Regions from separate parts of the Vibrio sp. 10N.261.51.F12 genome, predicted to be linked through region 4. Evidence: predicted binding sites of a transcription regulator. Region 4 holds the regulator's gene; each other region holds the start of a gene.
What was found. The regulator CRP, encoded in region 4, controls carbon source genes, mostly activating them, when cyclic AMP is high. The targets are predictions, from matches to a motif close to TGTGANNNNNNTCACA.
Positions count from the first base shown of each region.

Region 1: AB4405_RS14000 (glycogen/starch/alpha-glucan phosphorylase) is a predicted target of CRP. The motif match lies at 2,413-2,428, and genes of this name have one in related genera.
Region 2: AB4405_RS00350 (CTP synthase) is a predicted target of CRP. The motif match lies at 3,400-3,415, and genes of this name have one in related genera.
Region 3: rppH (RNA pyrophosphohydrolase) is a predicted target of CRP. The motif match lies at 3,094-3,109, and genes of this name have one in related genera.

Region 1 covers NZ_JBFROV010000021.1:22,971-28,090, forward strand. Annotated here, with positions in the region: gene AB4405_RS14000 (glycogen/starch/alpha-glucan phosphorylase) at 1-2,151, opposite strand, end outside; gene malT (HTH-type transcriptional regulator MalT) at 2,714-5,120, shown strand, end outside.
Region 2 covers NZ_JBFROV010000001.1:67,121-72,240, reverse strand. Annotated here, with positions in the region: gene AB4405_RS00360 (Ldh family oxidoreductase) at 1-89, opposite strand, end outside; gene eno (phosphopyruvate hydratase) at 290-1,591, opposite strand; gene AB4405_RS00350 (CTP synthase) at 1,675-3,315, opposite strand; gene mazG (nucleoside triphosphate pyrophosphohydrolase) at 3,477-4,283, opposite strand; gene relA (GTP diphosphokinase) at 4,431-5,120, opposite strand, start outside.
Region 3 covers NZ_JBFROV010000006.1:1,451-6,570, reverse strand. Annotated here, with positions in the region: gene AB4405_RS03865 (sulfite exporter TauE/SafE family protein) at 1-151, opposite strand, end outside; gene ptsP (phosphoenolpyruvate--protein phosphotransferase) at 173-2,422, opposite strand; gene rppH (RNA pyrophosphohydrolase) at 2,425-2,943, opposite strand; gene mutH (DNA mismatch repair endonuclease MutH) at 3,564-4,229, shown strand; gene AB4405_RS03845 (DUF6482 family protein) at 4,253-4,561, opposite strand; gene AB4405_RS03840 (NADP(H)-dependent aldo-keto reductase) at 4,710-5,120, shown strand, end outside.
Region 4 covers NZ_JBFROV010000007.1:49,187-54,306, reverse strand. Annotated here, with positions in the region: gene AB4405_RS04260 (YheU family protein) at 1-34, shown strand, start outside; gene AB4405_RS04255 (phosphoribulokinase) at 267-1,136, shown strand; gene crp (cAMP-activated global transcriptional regulator CRP) at 1,381-2,013, shown strand; gene AB4405_RS04245 (DUF1338 domain-containing protein) at 2,084-2,875, opposite strand; gene astD (succinylglutamate-semialdehyde dehydrogenase) at 2,886-4,343, opposite strand; gene astA (arginine N-succinyltransferase) at 4,436-5,120, opposite strand, start outside.

The DNA of each region.
Region 1 (5,120 bases), on a different contig from region 4:
GTTGTAGTAGTCGTAAGGGTTGTAGCCCTGAGCTTTCACTTCTTGAACGCCATCAACATCTAGGCCAAAGATGTAGATATTTTCGTCACCTACTTCTTCACGAATCTCAACGTTTGCACCGTCCATCGTACCGATAGTCAACGCGCCGTTAAGCGCCATTTTCATGTTACCCGTACCTGATGCTTCTTTACCTGCTAGCGAGATTTGCTGAGATACGTCCGCCGCAGGGATGATGATCTCAGCCATGCTCACGCGGTAATCAGGAATGAAGACCACTTTCAGCTTATTGCCGATGCGAGGGTCGTTGTTGATCTTCTCTGCAATCTTGTTCACCGCGAAGATGATCTCTTTCGCTAGGTGGTAGCCCGGCGCCGCTTTTGCTGCAAAGAAACAAACACGTGGCTCACACTCAAAACCAGGTTCGTTAAGAATACGGTGGTAGAGAGAGAGAATGTGTAGCAAGTCTAGGTGCTGACGCTTGTATTCGTGTAGACGTTTAATTTGAACGTCAAAGATCGCGTTAGTATCCAGCTCGATTCCCATGTTCTCTTGAACCCAATCAGCAAGACGCTGTTTGTTTTCTTTCTTAACGGCCATGAACTCTTTTTGGAATTTTGCATCGGTTGCAAACTGAGCAATACCTTCTAGCTGCTCTAGTTTCGCCGGCCACTCTGCACCGATCTTGTCAGTAATGAGTTTCGATAGACCTGGGTTACAGAACTTCAACCAACGACGTGGCGTGATGCCGTTTGTGACGTTAGTCAGTTTACCTGGGAAGATTTCGTTGAACTCTGGGAACAAGTCTTTCTTAACCAGCTGAGAGTGAAGTGCTGCTACACCGTTCACTTTGTAAGAACCAATCACACATAGGTTTGCCATGCGAACCATACGGTGGAAACCTTCTTGAATGATAGAAAGCTTCGCTTGCTTCTCACCATCACCCGGCCACATCTTGCGAACTTCTTGCATGAAGCGGTGGTTAATTTCAAAGATGATTTCCATGTGACGAGGAAGCAGACGGCTGATAAGAGATTCAGACCATGTCTCCAATGCTTCTGGAAGTAGTGTGTGGTTCGTGTATGCGAATGTGTGAGCACTGATTTCCCACGCTTGGTCCCAAGTTAGACCTTTCTCGTCAATTAGGATGCGCATTAATTCAGGAATGGCGATCGTTGGGTGCGTATCGTTAAGCTGAATCGTTTCCTGCTTAGGAAGATCCGCTAGTGCAAAACCAGCCGCTTCATGACGACGTAGAATATCGCGAACCGACGCCGCTGAGTGGAAGTACTGCTGCATTAGACGCAGAGTCTTACCTTTTTCGTGGTTATCATTCGGGTATAGAACCTTCGTGATGTTACCAGCATCGATTAGCGAGTGCTGTGCTTCAAAGTAATCGCCGTTGTTGAAGCTTGCTAGTGAGAAAGGTGCAATGGCCTGACATTCCCAAAGGCGCAGCGGGTAAACGGTGCTTGACTCGTAACCGACAATAGGTAGATCCCACGGCATTGCTTTTACTTCCATGCCTGGAACCCAAGTGCGTACTTCTTTACCGTCAACGTATTCAACATCTACACGACCGTAAAAACCAATCTGTTGTGCCAGTTCTGGACGAGCCACTTCCCACGGATAACCTTCAACACCGCGCCATGCGTCAGGTGCTTCTTTTTGACGACCATCTTGGAAAGATTGTTTAAAGAGACCGTATTCGTAGTGAAGACCGTAGCCTACTGTTGGGTATTCTTGAGCGGCACAAGAATCCATGAAACAAGCCGCAAGACGACCAAGGCCACCGTTACCCAATGAAGGATCACGTTCTTCTTCAAGCAGATCCGTTAGGTTGTGACCTAATTCTTTCATAGCTTGAGTGATTTGTTCATACAGGCCCATGCTGATCAAGTTGTTACCTGTCAGGCGGCCAATTAGGAATTCAAGAGATAGGTAGTTAACGCTTTTCGCGTTCTTGATGCGGTCGTCCGCTTCCGTTGCAAGTAAGTCAAAAGTGGTAAGCTCTGCCAGCGCGCGCCCCATTGCCAAATACCATTGGCGCTCGGTCGCGGTTTCTACTGTCGTAGCATAAGTCGCAGAAAGATGCTTTTTAACACTGTCTTGGAAAGAAGCTTTGTTGAATTTTTTCTGTTGCGCAGGTTTCATTAAGAAATCTCACTTTAAGTTTTATCCATCTGTCACATATCGTGCATGGTGACGTCTCCATAAACATCCTCCTACTTCCGACTCCTTGGAGGATGAGTGACGAGGGCGTAGAGGGCGTACTCCCCTTCAGAGAGTGATCAATATCCCATTTCAATTGGGCTTTGGCTTTTATCCGGTGATAACGATCACGCCAGCGTCACAATCACTGTAATCGCTAACTAAGACTGTACGGTTAAATAGGTGCATATCGAATTCGAAATTTGAGTCTGAGATCACAATTGAATTAAAAAATTCACCTAATCGGACGGTTTTTTTGTATACATGACGCCCAAGCAGTACGACCAGCACACAACTATTCGTGATAATGATCACAAATTCGTGGCGTAGTTGGCGTGTTGTTTGTTTTTAAAGCAAAATCTAGCCGTTGATCAAACACTGTAGAGCTAGACCTCGCCTAACATCAAAAAGGCAACTTTAAAGTCGTAGAATTCGTGTCTTTTTCCTCATCGAGGCCGCTCAGTATTAGCGAAGACACTAACTATAAAAATGATAGGAAATATCTATGTGGATTCCTTCAAAATTAACTCGCCCAGGACGCTTGCATAACGCTATCGTCCGTCCACGAGTTTTGGACCTACTTTCACAGGCCCCTTTTTACAAGCTTGTACTTTTTCGCTCCCCTGCTGGATATGGTAAAACCACCATGGCCGCACAATGGTTGTCTGACAAACCTCACGTCGGCTGGTACAGCGTCGATGAAAGTGATAACGACTCATTTCGCTTCGTCAACTATCTCTTACAGGCGATTAATAAAGCGACGCACAATAGCTGTCCTAATGCTCAGAAACTCGCAGAACGCCGTCAATTCTCCTCTCTTCATTCTCTACTCGGAGAAGTATTCTCAGAACTGACGAGCTACCACCACGAATGCTACGTCGTACTCGATGATTACCACCTCATCACCGATGAAGACATCCATGAAGCCATGCGTTTTTTCCTTAAGCACATGCCCGATAACATTACATTGGTCGTGACAAGTCGTGGTAATCCGCCACTAGGGACTGCAAACCTGCGTGTACGCGATTTAATGATTGAAATCGGCAATGAATTACTCGCGTTTGATACCGAGGAAACCACGCGTTTCTTTAATCTGCGTCTCGCGGATGATATCGATGATGAGACCGCTGACTCTTTGCGAACTTACGTCGAAGGCTGGCCTTCTGCTTTACAGCTGTTTGCCCTACAAGCTCAACATCAAAAGCGAACGTTAGCACAATCCGTCGAAACCATATCTCAGTTTAATCACGCTCACCTTTGGGACTACTTGATCGAAGAAGTGTTTGATTTACTAGATAAAGATACGCGTAATTTCTTAATGCAATGTTCCGTTTTAGATCACTTCAATGACGATCTGGTCACGGCATTAACCAAACGAAATGACGCGCTCAGCATGATTGAATCTTTAAATCGTTTTGGTCTATTTATCTATCCGCTTGAAGGCGAAAACCATTGGTTTCGCTTCCATAACTTGTTTGCTGAGTTCTTGTCGCATGAACGTAAAGCCAGAATTCCGCAGCAAGAATTGGATCTTCACCTCGCCGCGGCAAAAGCTTGGTTAGAACAAAGCGTTCCCCATCAAGCGCTCAGGCATGCAAGATTAGCCGCAAATAGCGAACTCACTGTGACCATCCTCAACGAGTTTGGTTGGAAAATGTTTAACCAAGGAGAGCTTGCTACGCTGGAGGAGGCCATTCAAATCCTAACGGATGATCAACTCTACAGTCATCCGAGGTTGTGTATGCTGCAAGCATGGTTAGCACAAAGCCAGCATCGCTATAACGAAGTCGGTGAGCTGATTGCTAAATCCGATAGCGAGATGGCATTACGCAAGGTAGAGCGTTCTCAAAAAGAAGATGGGGAATTCAACGCGCTGCGTGCTCAGGTTGCCATTAATCAAAACTCACCAGAAAAAGCACTTGAGCTGGCTGAACTGGCGTTAGGTGAACTGGATCATTCGGTCTATCGCAGTCGTATTGTCGCTACCTCGGTCGTTGGTGAAGTCAACCACGTCACGGGCCAACTCAGTCGCGCACTGCCAATGATGCAGCAAACCGAAAAGCTAGCGCGTCAGTATCATGTTTACCACCAAGCGCTATGGGCACAGCTTCAGCAAAGTGAAATTTTAATTGCTCAAGGCTATGTTCAAGCGGCTTATGAGGTGCAAGAAAGTGCGTTTAGACTGATCGAAGAACAACAACTGCACCAAGTCCCAATGCACGAGTTCTTGCTTCGTGTCCGAGCGCAAATCTTATGGTGTTGGAATCGCTTAGATGAAGCGGAAGAGTGTGCTTACAAAGGGCTAGATATCCTAGGTAAGCATGAGCCAAGTAAGCATTTACACAGCTACTCAATGATAGCTCGCATTGCCATTGGTCGTGGTGAATTAGACAAGGCTTCAAAGACCATTGAGCAGATTCAACACCTGATGAAACAGTCAACCTACCACGTAGACTGGACAGCCAACGCATCGCTTTCTTTGCTACTGTATTGGCAAGCAAGAGGCGACCAAGACTCGATTGAACAATGGCTTGAGACGGCGATCAGACCCGACAGCGCATGCAACCATTTCTTACAACTGCAATGGCGTAATATTGCTCGCGCTCAGATTTGCTTAAAGCAATTTGATGAAGCAAAAACAACGCTACAGTTTTTGGCGAAAGAAGCGGCGACCTATAACCTAGTCACTGACACGAATCGAAATCTCATTGTAGAAGCGATCTTATGGGTGCAACTTGGCGACGACGAAAGTGCCAAAGTACGCTTAAAAGAAGCACTCGTACTGACGAACCAAACTGGCATGATTGGTAACTTTTTGGTGGATGGTGCAACTATTGGTCATTTGCTTGAAAAACTCGCCTCACGCTCTGAGCTTGGCGACCTTGAACGTCATCGCGCCCAACTTCTGATGA
Region 2 (5,120 bases), on a different contig from region 4:
GTTGAACCAATATGTTTCCATGATTCAGAAACGATGAACGAGAAGTACTCGTTGTCAAAAGTGGTAGTCGGGCTTGGTACATTAGCCATGGTAAAGTCCTCTATCAGTAGGGATATGTTCTATTAAGACTGCCGCTACTTTAGCGGATTTTTCGTCCCTAAGAAGTAACATACTGGATGCTGTTACTCGTATTGTTACCCGTTTAAATCACCTTATAGATAAATTATAGACAAAAAAAAGCCGCTCCCTAAAGGAGCGGCTCTATTAAAGCTTGTTAGCAATCAAACAATTAAGCTTGACCTTTAACTTCTTTTAGACCGTTGAAAGGTGCACGCTCACCTAGAGCTTCTTCGATGCGAAGAAGTTGGTTGTACTTAGCAACACGGTCAGAACGGCTCATAGAACCAGTTTTGATTTGACCTGCAGCTGTACCTACCGCTAGATCAGCGATAGTTGCATCTTCAGTTTCGCCAGAACGGTGAGAGATAACTGCTGTGAAGCCAGCGTCTTTAGCCATCTTGATTGCAGCTAGAGTCTCTGTAAGTGAACCGATTTGGTTGAACTTGATTAGGATAGAGTTAGTGATGCCTTCTTCGATACCACGAGCTAGAATCTTAGTGTTTGTAACGAATAGATCGTCACCAACTAGTTGAAGCTTGTCACCTAGAAGTTCAGTTTGGTGCTTGAAACCAGCCCAATCTGATTCGTCAAGACCGTCTTCGATAGATACGATTGGGTATTGGTTAGCAAGGTCTTGTAGGTAGAAGTTAAACTCTTCAGAAGTGAAGATTTTGCCTTCGCCTTTCATGTTGTACTTGCCAGTTTCTTTGTCGAAGAACTCAGAAGCCGCACAGTCCATAGCAAGAGTAACGTCTTTACCTAGTACGTAACCAGCAGCTTCAACAGCTTCTTGGATAGCAGCTAGAGCAGCAGCGTTAGACTCAAGGTTAGGAGCGAAACCACCTTCATCACCAACTGCAGTGCTTAGGCCTTTAGCTTTAAGTACTTTAGCTAGGTTGTGGAATACTTCAGCACCGATACGTAGTGCTTCTTTAAGAGTTTTTGCGCCAACAGGTTGGATCATGAACTCTTGGATATCAACGTTGTTATCAGCGTGCTCGCCACCGTTGATGATGTTCATCATTGGTAGAGGCATAGAGAACTGACCAGCAGTACCGTTTAGCTCAGCGATGTGCTCGAACAAAGGCATGCCTTTAGCAGCTGCTGCAGCTTTAGCGTTTGCTAGAGATACTGCAAGGATAGCGTTAGCACCGAACTTAGATTTGTTTTCAGTACCATCTAGGTCGATCATTACTTGGTCAACGTCAGCTTGTGCTTTTGCATCTTGGCCAACTAGTGCTTCAGCGATTGGGCCGTTAACAGCTGCAATTGCTTTAAGAACACCTTTACCTAGGAAACGTGATTTGTCACCGTCACGTAGCTCAAGAGCTTCGCGAGAACCAGTAGAAGCACCAGACGGAGCTGCTGCCATACCAACGAAACCGCCTTCTAGGTGAACTTCAGCTTCTACAGTTGGGTTACCACGTGAGTCGATGATTTCACGAGCTAGAACTTTAACGATCTTAGACATTGATGTTTCCTCTCAATAAATAAAAATTTTACTATCAAATTAAAGGCAGCCGCATAACCTTCGCAGCCGCCCGTATCCTTTTACTATTTGTCTTCCGTTCCGCGTTGGTACTCACCTGCAGCTTTTACAAAGCCGCTAAACAGTGGATGACCATCGCGTGGTGTTGATGTGAATTCTGGGTGGAACTGCGCAGCTACAAACCATGGGTGAGCTGGGTTCTCAATCACTTCAACCAGTTTCTTGTCTGCTGACAGACCAGAGACTTTAAGTCCCGCTTTTTCAATCTGTGGACGAAGTGTGTTGTTCACTTCATAACGGTGACGATGACGCTCATGGATTTTCTCATTACCATACAGTTCATACGCTTTCGTTCCTTTAGCAAGGTGACAAAGCTGAGAACCAAGACGCATCGTGCCGCCTAGGTCAGAGGTTTCAGTACGTTCTTCAACTTTACCTTCGCCATCGACCCATTCCGTGATTAAACCTACCACAGGATACTGTGTATCTTTGTTAAATTCTGTTGAATGTGCACCTTCCATACCCGCGACATTACGCGCGTATTCAATCAGTGCGACTTGCATACCCAAACAGATACCCAAGTATGGTACTTTGTTCTCACGTGCAAATTGTGCTGCACGAATCTTGCCTTCCACACCACGATCGCCGAAGCCACCAGGTACGAGAATGGCATCAAGGCCAGCCAAGACTTCTTCGCCTTTTGACTCGACATCTTGAGAATCAACGTACTTAATTTTAACGCTCAGACGATTTTTCAGGCCGGCATGTTTTAATGCCTCGTTCACTGATTTATAAGCGTCTGGTAATTCAATGTACTTACCAACCATACCAATCACGACTTCTGCCGTTGGGTTAGCTTCTTCGTAGATAACCTGTTCCCATTCAGTCAGGTTCGCTTCTGGTGCTTCAATACCAAAACGAGCACAAACTAAATCATCTAGGCCCTGAGCCTTGATGAGCTGTGGAATCTTGTAAATCGAATCCACATCTTTCATTGAGATAACGGCCTTTTCTGGCACGTTACAGAATAGAGCAATCTTTTTACGCTCGTTTGCAGGGATCATACGATCGCTACGACAAACAAGGATATCAGGTTGAATACCGATAGACAGCAGCTCTTTCACCGAGTGTTGAGTTGGCTTAGTCTTAACTTCACCGGCTGCGGCAAGGTACGGTACCAAGGTCAGGTGCATGAACATCGCACGCTCACGACCAACTTCTGCCGCTAACTGACGAATCGCTTCCATAAATGGCAAAGATTCGATATCACCAACGGTGCCGCCTACTTCAACCAAGGCTATTTCATGGCCTTCAGAACCAGCAATTACACGGTCTTTGATCGCGTTAGTGATATGCGGAATAACCTGAATCGTTGCTCCAAGGTAATCACCACGACGCTCTTTAGCAAGAACATCAGAGTAAACACGACCTGCTGTAAAGTTGTTACGCTTGGTCATTTTGGTGCGAATAAAACGCTCATAGTGACCAAGGTCAAGGTCTGTTTCAGCGCCATCTTCCGTGACAAACACTTCGCCATGCTGAGTAGGGCTCATTGTCCCTGGATCAACATTGATGTAAGGGTCAAGCTTCATCATGGTCACTTTAAGACCACGAGCTTCTAAAATAGCCGCAAGAGATGCTGCTGCAATACCTTTACCGAGAGAGGATACAACCCCGCCAGTAACAAAAATGTAATTTGTCGTCATGTTTAACCTGAAATTGGTTGAATGAGGGAAATGGATTACTTCTGGACGGGATGAAAATATACCAGAAGCCCTTTATCGCCACAACGTGAAACTTATCACATTCAAAATTTTTATTTTTTGCTTCAAATCAATTGTAGAAACTTACTCGAATGAGAAAGCCTTCACAGTTCGGCGTTTTTTTCTTGTTTTTTTACATCATTCCAAAAGTTATCAAGCTCTTGCAGCGTATAGTCTGTAAGCAATTTACCATGCTCAGAAACCCGGCTTTCAACCCCTTTAAAACGTCTTGTAAATTTATTATTCGCTTTTCTTAGTGCCACCTCGGGGTCTGACTTGAGATGTCGAGAAAGATTGACGACCGAAAACAATAAATCACCGACTTCTTCCTCAAGCTTGTCTTTGTCTACCTCAAGTTGGATAGCCTCATGAACCACTTCTTCAATTTCTTCTTGCACCTTATCAACGACTGGCGCAAGCGCTCCCCAATCAAAGCCGTATTTCGCCACTTTTTTCTGTATTTTATTCGCTTTAGATAGGGCAGGAAGTGACTGTGGTATTGAGTCTAGAATACTTTGCTCAATTTTGCCTACTTCTGCTTTTTCCTTCTGTTTTTCCGCGTCCCAATTGGCATTAATAGCCGCTTCATCAGCAAATTCGACGTCACTAAATACGTGTGGGTGGCGACGAGTCAGCTTCTCATTCAATCCCTCAACCACCTCATTGAAATCGAACAAATTTTGCTCTTTCGCCATCTGGCTGTAAAAGATTACCTGAAAAAGTAAATCACCCAATTCTTCTTTAAGATTCGACCAATCTTGATTGTGAATCGCATCGACAACCTCAAAGGTTTCTTCGATCGTATGGGGTACGATAGTTTCAAACGTCTGTTTTTTATCCCACGGACAACCTTTTTCATCGTCACGAAGCAAAGCCATGATAGCCAGTAGTTGATCAATTGGTTGTGTCACTTTTCGACTCCTAAACAGTGCGTGGTGTAAATCGTTCAATGCTTACTCAATGTTAAGCTTAAAAAAAAGGGTTGGAACCCCAACCCTTCAGAAATTATCGTAGCAAGGCCAGCAGTATGGTATTGAGCTTGTTGGCTTTTATCCACACTACCCTAAGCGCTTCACTTTCATGACGTCTTTGATTTGTTCAATTCGCATGGTGACACGAGAGAGTATTTCAATATTGTTCAGCTCAAGGTCAAAATCCATGATACTCAGTTGAAGCTTGTAATCATTACGACTTTTCATACTGATCACTTTTACTTTCTCATTGGTTAGCAGTGTCGACACATCTTTTAGTAACCCACTGCGCTCTAGTGCTTCAACACGGATCGTCACAATGTATGACCCTACGAATCCACTGCCCCAAACGGTATCAATAATACGTTCCGGTGCGTGATGACGCAGTTCTCCGAGTTGTTCACAATCGCCTCGATGTACTGAGATGCCTCGGCCTTGCGTAATATAGCCTTTGATGATGTCACCCGGTATAGGTTGGCAGCATCGAGCCAAATGCGTCATAAGGTTATCAACCCCCTCCACCACCACTGCATCCTTATGAGGACGACTCTGCTGGTTGGCTTTGTTCTCTGATTCTTTCAGCTTGGCGAGCGCTTTCTGGTCTTCTTCTTCAGCGGTGGGCTTATTAACCTGGGCATTAATATGATTAATCACCTGATTAATCCGCAAATCACCACTGCCTACGCCCGCATAAAGCTCATCAGGCGTGTTGACATTAAAACGTCGCAATGCGTACTGTTCTGCGTCTTTTAATGTTGCCCCCACTTTCGCCAGTTC
Region 3 (5,120 bases), on a different contig from region 4:
GCATCACTAATTCGGCGGGGATCCCAAATAGGGGTAACAAGTAAGCAAGGGCTGGCACAACAATTAACCCACCGCCAATACCGAGTAAGCCCGACATCGTGCCGACGATCGCCCCTAAAAGAAGCAATACAAAGAGAAGTTCAAAATTCATGTTATTTCCACGATGTGAGCACTAAGATTTCCCAGCACGAATAAACCCAGCTAAACCTTTTTGCTCAAAATAGTCACGCATCAGATTATAAATCGAATCACCATATGGATGCATTAGTGCATTATTCGCAAGATGTTTCAGCTCATCCATCGTCGTTTGACGCAGCAAGTATTTCACTTTAGCGACATTCGAGGTATTCATACTTAATGTATCGTAGCCCAAGCCAACCAGTAATAATGCACCAATAGGGTCACCCGCAAGCTCACCACAAATACACACCGGCAATTGATAAGACTGGCACGTTTCAAAAATATGCTTCATCGCTGCTAATACAGACGGATGAAGGGTCTCATAGATATCCGCTACTTGGGCATTATTGCGATCAACCGCTAACAAATATTGAGTAAGATCATTCGTACCCACAGAAACAAAGTCGACCTTTTCTGCCATAAAAGGCAGAAGGTATAACATGGATGGCACTTCAATCATCACACCAACCTGAGGAGGCACAATATCTTGATGTACTTGAGCTACCTCATCATAAGCTTGATTAATGAGTGTGATTGCTCCATCCAACTCCTGCATTGAGGAGACCATTGGTAACAATATGCTCAAATTATCGAGCCCTTCACTTGCTCTGAGCATTGCTCTTAATTGGATCAGAAAAATATCAGGGTGATCAAGCGTAAAGCGAATTCCACGCCAACCTAAGAACGGGTTATCTTCCTCAATAGGAAGATAAGGCAATGCCTTGTCACCACCAATATCCAACGTACGCATGACAACTCGCTTAGTAGGATAAGCTTGTAACACCGCTCGATATTGCTGGACTTGCTCTTCTTCAGACGGAAACTGTTGCCTCAATAAAAACGAAATTTCAGTTCGGTATAACCCAACACCATCCACACCTTTATTTAAGGAAATACTGGTGTCAGCGCTCAAGCCCGCGTTTAATAAAACCTGAATTCGTTGACCATCTTTGGTTGCAGCATCAAGATCTAAGGTCTGGTCGACCATGTGCGACAATTCAGTCTCTTCGGTCACCAATTCGCGGTATTCAGAGAGTAACTCAACGGTTGGCTCTAAGAAAATTTCACCACTGTAGCCATCCACAATGGCCAGCTTAGCGCTTAATAATTCAGGATTAATCCCTAGTCCCATGACAGCAGGCACGCCCATCGCTCGAGATAGGATCGCAGCATGAGAGTTTGCAGCGCCTTCCAATGACACAACCGCCAGCAACTTTTCTTTGGGAATAGACGCCAAGATAGAGGCTGTCAGCTCCCTCACCACCATAATGACAGGCTCAGAAATCACATGTACTGGCTGCTCTGAGTTATGAAGAAAAAACAATAACCGCTGTCCGAGTTCACGGACATCTTGCGCCCGCTCTCTAAGATAGATGTCCGACATTTTAGCAAAGCGATTCGCGTAGCTTTCAACCACTTGTCTTAGCGCCCAGTCTGCTCGATCTCCCTGAGCTATTTGAGCCTTGAGATCTTTTCGCAACATAGGATCATTGAGTAAGTGCGTAAAGAGGTCAAAAATAGCCAGAGCATCTTTATTTAACTCCAAATCTAGCTTTTTACGCATTCGCTTAAAGTCAGCAAGCGCTTTTTCGATCGCAAGCGATAACAGCTCTTGTTCACGACTAACATCCAGCGTAGACGCTGGAAACACGTCACTTAGCTCTGGCTGGGTGTTATCCCACCACATTGGACCAATCGCAACCCCAGAAGACGCTGCAATGCCTTTTACAACCGTTAATTGATTGCCCTCAAAAAAGCTATCCCCTTGGGCAGTAGCATGGGCAATGAGCACCGCGATCTGAGCGGCTAACGTAACAAGAAAAGATTCTTCTGTTTCACTAAACTGACGAGATTTTTTTTGCTGAATAACGAGTACGCCGAGCACTTGTTTACGGTGAATAATAGGTGTGCCAAGAAAGGCATGATAGATATCCTCCCCAAGTTCAGGGAAAAATTTAAATGCAGGGTGCTGAGCCGCAGCCGCTATATTCAGTGGTTCAGCGGTGCGCTTGACTAACCCTACTAACCCTTCATCAAAGTTAATGTGAATGGTATCGCCCTGAAAAATAAGGCCTTGGGTTGCCATCAGCTCTAACCGTTGTTGCGGTTCATTGGCAAGATAAATTGTGCAGCATTCGGTATGCATAGCTGCACAAGTTTGTTTAACCAACATTTCAAGGGCTAAGTGCACGCTCTCCTCTTTAGAAACGTGCTCAACTATTTCCCTTAGTTGCGAAAGCATACTTACCCTCTTCGGTGTTTTCTTTTGCCTTTAAACTTACGTTCCTTAAAAGGCATTGCGAGAGAAGCAAATTCTTTCATGGCACGACGATAAACGTCACGCTTAAAAGAGACAACTTGCCTGACCGGATACCAATAACTTACCCAGCGCCAACCATCAAACTCAGGGGTACTACCACGTTGCATATTGATCCGCGACTCATCGCAATCCAAACGTAGCAAAAACCATTTCTGTTTTTGTCCAATACAAACAGGCTTCGAGTCCCAACGAACGAGCCGTTTAGGTAACTTGTATCTCAGCCAATGACGACTAACAGCGACAATTTTTACATCATCTTTTGTTAACCCGACTTCTTCATACAGTTCTCGGTACATAGCTTGCTCAGGGGATTCACCTTCGTCAATACCACCTTGAGGAAACTGCCATGAATGTTGTCCGTATCGTTTAGCCCAGAAGACCTGACCATGGTTGTTACAGATTACAATACCCACATTAAGTCGGTAACCATCGCCATCTATCACTGGCCAACCTCAATTAAATTTTCATTACCTTGATTTTTCCACATATCCCCAAGTTGAGCAAACGTAGACACCCGTAAATTTGAACATTTACCACTTAATCGACAAACTATGGATAAGTTTTACTCATACCAACACTTATCAACACCACAATGAGACCTAGACCACATTTATTCACCTTTTCTGTGAATAACCATGTGCAGAATCTTTGATCTTCTCTAACAATGACAAATAAATCACGCATGCCAATTTATAGTACACATATAATCTAGAATATTAATCAATTTAAAACAACAAGTTAAATGTAACGATTGAAAAATCAGCCTTAAATGAAATTGCCAATTGTCCATTGATCTTAGATCGGTCAAAGATCGAACAAAGCTTGTTTTATCCACACAAGAGCTGCTATCAATTCTATCACTTACAATTAATCAAGCATTAGTTTCCAAAAAATACCTGTTTATTCATACAGATGATATAATAATAAAGAAATTAAAAAACGAACTGTGGATAACTCAGTAATAGATCGAAAGCCGCGCTTTATGATCTTTTTTTGTACAGGCAGAAGTCGAACTCCGTGATAAACTGACGTCGTCATTTTTATCTACAACGTCTCTTAATATATGAAGTCTACTCCTAGATCAGAAAGCGAGCTCATGAGTAGAGCGCGACAAATAGCGGGCATGAGCTTTGGTGAATTAGCGCAAGAAGCTGATATGAAGGTACCTGAAACCTTAAAGCGTGATAAGGGCTGGGTGGGTCAATTGCTAGAGTGGCACCTAGGTGCAAAGGCCGGTAGCAAACCGACACAAGATTTTCCAGATATTGGTATCGAACTCAAAAGCATCCCTATCAGTTATTCAGGTACACCGCTTGAGTCCACATTCGTTTGTGTCGCCCCTCTTACCGGTGTACAAGGCTTGACATGGGAGCGTAGCCATATTCGCAATAAACTCTCACGTGTACTTTGGCTGCCAGTGGAAGGTGAACGAGAAATCCCAGTAGCACAACGTCGCGTCGGATCCCCTTTGATCTGGAGCCCTTCCGAAGAAGAAGAACTCATGCTCAAAAATGATTGGGAAGAGTTAATGGACCATATTACTTTGGGACACATCAATCAACTGACCGCACACAGTGGCGAAATCCTACAAATAAGGCCAAAAGCAGCGAATAGCCGCGTGACAACAGGCGCTTATGGCGCCAACGGCCAGCCGATAAAAACCCTGCCCCGAGGGTTCTATCTCAGAGCGAAGTTTACATCCTATATCCTTGAAAACTACTTTGTCTAACGCCTTTATCATAAAGGCGTTACCTAGTGCAGTTTTAACTCAATATCACAGTACCGGTTCATTTCACCCGTACTGCCACACTCGTCATAGGCGTTATGTAAACGAAGATAGGCTTTTTCAACGCCTAATTTGTGTAGTACCTCTTTCACCGAATCTAATGACTCAAAATGAATGGGCTCATCATTTTCTTTTATTGGTTCAAGCTTATGCTTGTATTCCACTGCTAACAAATAGTGTGAAATATCAGCACAACCAATTACAAAGACTTTAGGTGGTGTATAGGTGTCTTTGTGGTATCCATGTAACCACCGATCGAGCTGATGTTTTTGCATATTCCACCTCCTTTAAAAAATACTTGTGGATAATGCCTTACTGACAATCAACAGTTTAGTAAAATAAATTCAGAAGTGTGCTCTTTAAACTGAAGTTTTAACAAAACGCGGTATAGTGAAAGAAAACAAAAGCAGCAAGGAAGGCTCAATGAAATATCATACTCTCCCTCATTCCTCTCTTGAAGTCAGCAAAATTTGCTTAGGCACAATGACGTTTGGTGAGCAAAATACGAAAAAGGAAGCATTCGATCAGCTCGACTTTTCTGTCGAACATGGCGTGAACTTCATCGATACCGCCGAGATGTACCCTGTCCCACCAAAAGCCACAACGCAAGGTCTTACCGAAAGCTATATTGGTGACTGGTTATCTCAGTCAGATAAAAGACAAAAAGTCATATTGGCAACCAAAGTCGCGGGACCAAGAAGTGTTCCACATATTAGAGATAATATGCGCCTAGATCGCCGCAATATTCATCAAGCCGTCGACGATAGCCTCGCTCGACTCAAGACAGACTATATCGATCTCTACCAATTGCATTGGCCTCAAAGGCAAACGAAC
Region 4 (5,120 bases):
AACGGTCGACATCAAGATGCGTAACTCGTTGTAAATATCTCGCCTTTGGCTATGAGGTGCTATAGTAAGCCTCTGCTTATCAGTAAATAGTTGATGGTAGCTATACGTTTACCGTTAACTACATATTTACCGTTAACGATACGTTTGCCGTCAATTATAGATTGAATCGCTCATGATAAGCTCGTGCCCAGATTAAGATAAACCATACATAAACAACATTTCCCAGCTTATCGGGATATGAATACTAAAAATACACAGGAAGTGTTATGTCAGCGAAACACCCTATCATCGCGGTGACAGGCTCCTCAGGAGCTGGAACAACGACAACATCAGAAGCATTTCGCAAGATGTTCAACATGATGAACATCAGACCTGCGTTTATCGAAGGCGATAGCTTCCATCGCTTTACTCGCCCAGAGATGGATGTCGAGATCCGCAAAGCAAAAGAACAGGGTAAGCACATCAGTTACTTTGGCCCTCAAGCCAATGACTTTCCTGCACTTGAAACCTTTTTTAAAAACTACGGACAAAATGGCGTCGGCCAATTTCGTCGCTATCTACATACATTCGACGAAGCGGTCCCATACAATCAAATGCCGGGCACCTTCACGCCTTGGCAAGACTTACCCCAAAACTCTGACGTATTATTTTATGAAGGGTTACATGGTGGTGTTGTTGATGGTGCCATTAATGCCGCTCAGCACGTTGACCTCTTGATTGGCATGGTTCCAATCGTCAACCTGGAGTGGATCCAAAAATTTGTTCGCGATACACGTGACCGTGGACACTCCAGAGAAGCAGTGACCGATTCCATAGTACGGTCAATGGACGACTATCTCAGCTACATCACACCACAATTTTCGCGTACTCATATCAACTTCCAACGCGTCCCCACCGTTGATACGTCGAACCCACTTAATGCGAAGGGAATCCCAAGTCTCGATGAGAGTTTCGTCGTCATTCGCTTAAGGGGCATTAAGAATGTCGATTACCCATATCTACTCTCAATGATTGACGGTTCCTTTATGTCACGTCATAACACCATCGTCGTGCCGGGCGGGAAAATGAGTTTTGCGATGGAATTAATTGTCCGTCCTATACTACAGCAGCTAATAGAAACAGGGAAAATAGGTTAGTTTTTTGCGCCTAAACTTAGATGATTTTTTATACCGTGATCATGTGCACAGTTTTGTATAGGAAAATGGTCTGATGACACGATTAAAATCAAGAAAGTCCGCGCAAAAAAGGATACTATTTCTTTGAAACAGAAGATCGCTTGCGCCATCTTCAAAGTGCTTTTATGCTAGTGAGTCTCAACACAATGGACTTGCTATAATATATGGAAAGCAGCAAGCATACCCTGCAGAGGAAGTAAGAAATATGGTTCTAGGTAAACCTCAAACCGACCCAACGCTAGAGTGGTTCCTTTCACATTGTCATATTCACAAGTACCCTTCAAAAAGCACGCTAATCCATGCGGGCGAGAAGGCTGAAACACTTTACTACATCGTAAAAGGTTCAGTAGCAGTACTTATCAAAGATGAAGAAGGCAAAGAGATGATCTTGTCTTACCTTAACCAAGGTGACTTCATCGGTGAACTAGGCCTATTTGAAGAAGACCAAGAACGTACAGCGTGGGTTCGAGCTAAATCACCTTGTGAAGTGGCTGAGATTTCTTTCAAGAAATTCCGTCAACTTATCCAAGTTAACCCAGATATTCTCATGCGCTTATCTTCTCAGATGGCAAGTCGCCTACAAGTGACAAGCCAGAAAGTTGGTGACCTTGCGTTCCTTGACGTAACTGGTCGTATTGCTCAGACGCTACTTAACCTAGCAAAACAACCTGACGCAATGACGCACCCTGACGGCATGCAAATCAAAATTACTCGTCAAGAAATCGGCCAGATCGTTGGTTGTTCTCGTGAGACAGTAGGACGTATTCTTAAAATGCTGGAAGAGCAGAACCTTATCTCTGCTCATGGTAAGACTATTGTGGTCTACGGCACGCGTTAATATCTAACGTTACTAATAATTAAAAAGCCACCGCAAGGTGGCTTTTTTTATGGCGAAAGGGTGAGTCTATTTATTGATGGGTACTCTCAAAAATTTTATCCGCAGACGCTGCCACAAACCCTTGATAGTAGGTGTTATCATTCATTTTATAGCGCTTAGCAAACTCATAAAAACCTCCAGGCACACGCTTCTCTTCGCCTAAAAACGACACCAATACTTTATCGGCCATGGTCGATGATTGCTCCAGCAATACCTCAGGCGATCCCTTGACCTCACCACCTGATTCATTGATCTCAAAACCGGCCTGGCGCAAATAATGATTCACAGCCACCACGTCTTCAAAGCGCTGCAACTGATTCACACTCACGGTAAAGTGATTCGCACCATAACCATGAGCGGCAAGCCAAGAGGCATACTCACTTTCTTGCGCCAGTGTTTGATAATCTTCGCTGCTCAACGTCCACAGACGCCCACCAAACAGAAAATCTGCCGACGATACGGCCGCACTATCAACTTGATCCACCAGCTTGGTCACAATGGCCTGTAGCTCGGGTGAGCACTGCTCCACACACAGTTCGCTAATAAAAACCTTAGGTAACGTGTGGTCTGCATGCTCTAAATGAATGGCTGACAGCTTTTTAGCTTTGAATTCATACTCGCCTCCTTGCTGGTAACCAAGCTCAAGAAAAGGCTTGGCCAATGTCTCAATACCAACAGGGTCGAGATTAAAGGTGCGCAAGGCAATGTGATCATTAATCAGTGCTTCTTGCTCCTTCAGCAACCCCTGAATTTTCGCGGCGGATGGACACAGGCGCGTCGTATAATCTTGCCACAGTTGCTCAAATAACCATTCAACTTTCATATGTCGCTCCTTAGAGGTCGAGTCCTGGGCTTAAGGTCGCTGGAAGAATCGTTTCGTCTCCCTCCATCGATGCCATCGGATAGGCACAATAGTCTGCGGCATAGAAAGCACTCGGCCTCAGGTTACCGGATGCACCAGGGCCACCAAATGGTGCATCACCGCTCGCGCCCGTCAACTGACGGTTACGATTCACAATACCAGCACGGATATGGTCAACAAAATACAACCACTCGTCGTCATTGGTTGAGATAAGTCCTGCGGATAAACCAAAACGGGTATCATTGGCAAGTTCAACCGCTTGCTCTAGCGTTTCATAGCGTACAAGCTGCAACAACGGGCCAAAATATTCTTCATCCGGTAATACATCAATTGTGGTCGCATCAATCAACCCTGGCGTCACAAATGCTGCCTGTCGCTGCTGTGACTCAACCAAACTCTTGCCGCCTAAGGCTTGCAATGCGGACTGAGCCTGTATGATGTTTTGTGCTGCCTGCATGGATATTTGTGGTCCCATGAAGGGTGCCGGATCGGCAAACGGCTCATCGATACGTATTTTTGCTATCGCGGCGACCAGGGCCTCAACAAGCTGGTCACCTTTATCGCCAAAGGGAACATACAATCGGCGGGCACACGTACAACGTTGCCCTGCACTGATATAGGCAGACTGAATGATGGTGTAGACCGTTGCATCAAGATCGCCATACGCCTCACTGACAACTAATGGGTTGTTGCCCCCCATCTCTAGCGCCAGCATTTTATCAGGCTGACCGGCAAATTGACGATGTAGGACATGGCCAGTATTCGCGCTGCCAGTAAACAACACGCCATCAATACCTTTGGCATCGGCTAAAGCAATGCCAGTTTCTTTACCGCCTTGCACTAGGTTAATAACCCCTTCTGGCAACCCTGCTTCCTGCCAAATCTGCATGGCAAGCTCACCCACTAGTGGCGTTTGTTCAGAAGGCTTAAAGACAACCGTGTTCCCTGCCAGCAACGCTGGAACAATATGGCCATTGGGCAGGTGCCCTGGGAAGTTATAAGGCCCAAATACTGCCATTACACCAAGAGGGCGGTGACGAAGGACTATTTGGTTCCCCGCCGCTTCTCGCTGTGAGCGACCAGTACGCTCGTGATAGGCTCGAATGGAAATCGCAATCTTACCGGCCATCGCGCCCGCTTCCGTTCGAGTTTCCCACAACGGTTTCCCCGTTTCTTTAGCAATCGCTATAGCAATCTCTTCACTGCGCGCTTTTAGCTTTTCGGCAAAGGCTAATACAATGGCTTCACGCGCTTCAAACGAGGTTTTTTTCCAAGAGATAAACGCCTGTCTTGCGGCACTAACCGCGGACTCAACCTGCGCCGGTGTGGCTGATTGTCCCTGCCAAACCACCTCATTATTGTAAGGTGACAATGAATGAAATTGTTCACCAAGTCCTGCTACCCACTGTCCTGCGATCCATTGAGTCATCGAGAATTCCTTAACATATAAAAATGGTTGGAGCATTGTCTTCAACGCCACGAAAAATAACCAAACGTGGCGGGATAAACATCAAGAGCCTGTTACTGAGCGAGCATACGTACCATATCACCTTCAGAAAGGTTCAAGGCCTCGGCCACGCTTGGAGCTAACAAGACACGCTGGCTTTCTGCGTCATAAGCGGCTTTCGCGGCTGTTGCTCTAAAGTGTTCAAATGACGTATTTGCAATAAGGTAATCTTGTGAACTGGCGTGCTCTGAGATCGATACCTTGGCTCGGAATGAATTCCTAATCGCTTGGATATTTTGTAGATCGCACTCCACGGTCGGGCCAGCATCAAAAATATCCACATAGTTTCGACAGGTGAAGCCTTCTCTCTCGAGCAACTTCAAGGCGGGTTTGGTATTGTCATGCACCTGACCAATCACCGCTTGCGCTTCTTTACTCAACAAATTGACGTAAATCGGTAACTTAGGCATAAGATCGGCAATGAAACCCTTCTTACCAATACCCGTCAGGTAATCTGCCATGGTGAATTCAATCGAAAAGAAATGCTCTTGTAACCACTTCCAAAACGGTGAGTTACCTTCAGCATCTGATACACCTCGCATCTCTGCAAAAATCGTTTTAGAGAAGCGCTGCGGGTGCTCTGCCAGCATCAAAAACCGCGATTTAGACATTAAGCGACCATTAAGGCCAACACGATAGTCAGGCCTTAGGAACAAGGTGCAAATTTCACTGCATCCGGTGTAGTTATTGCCAAAGGTG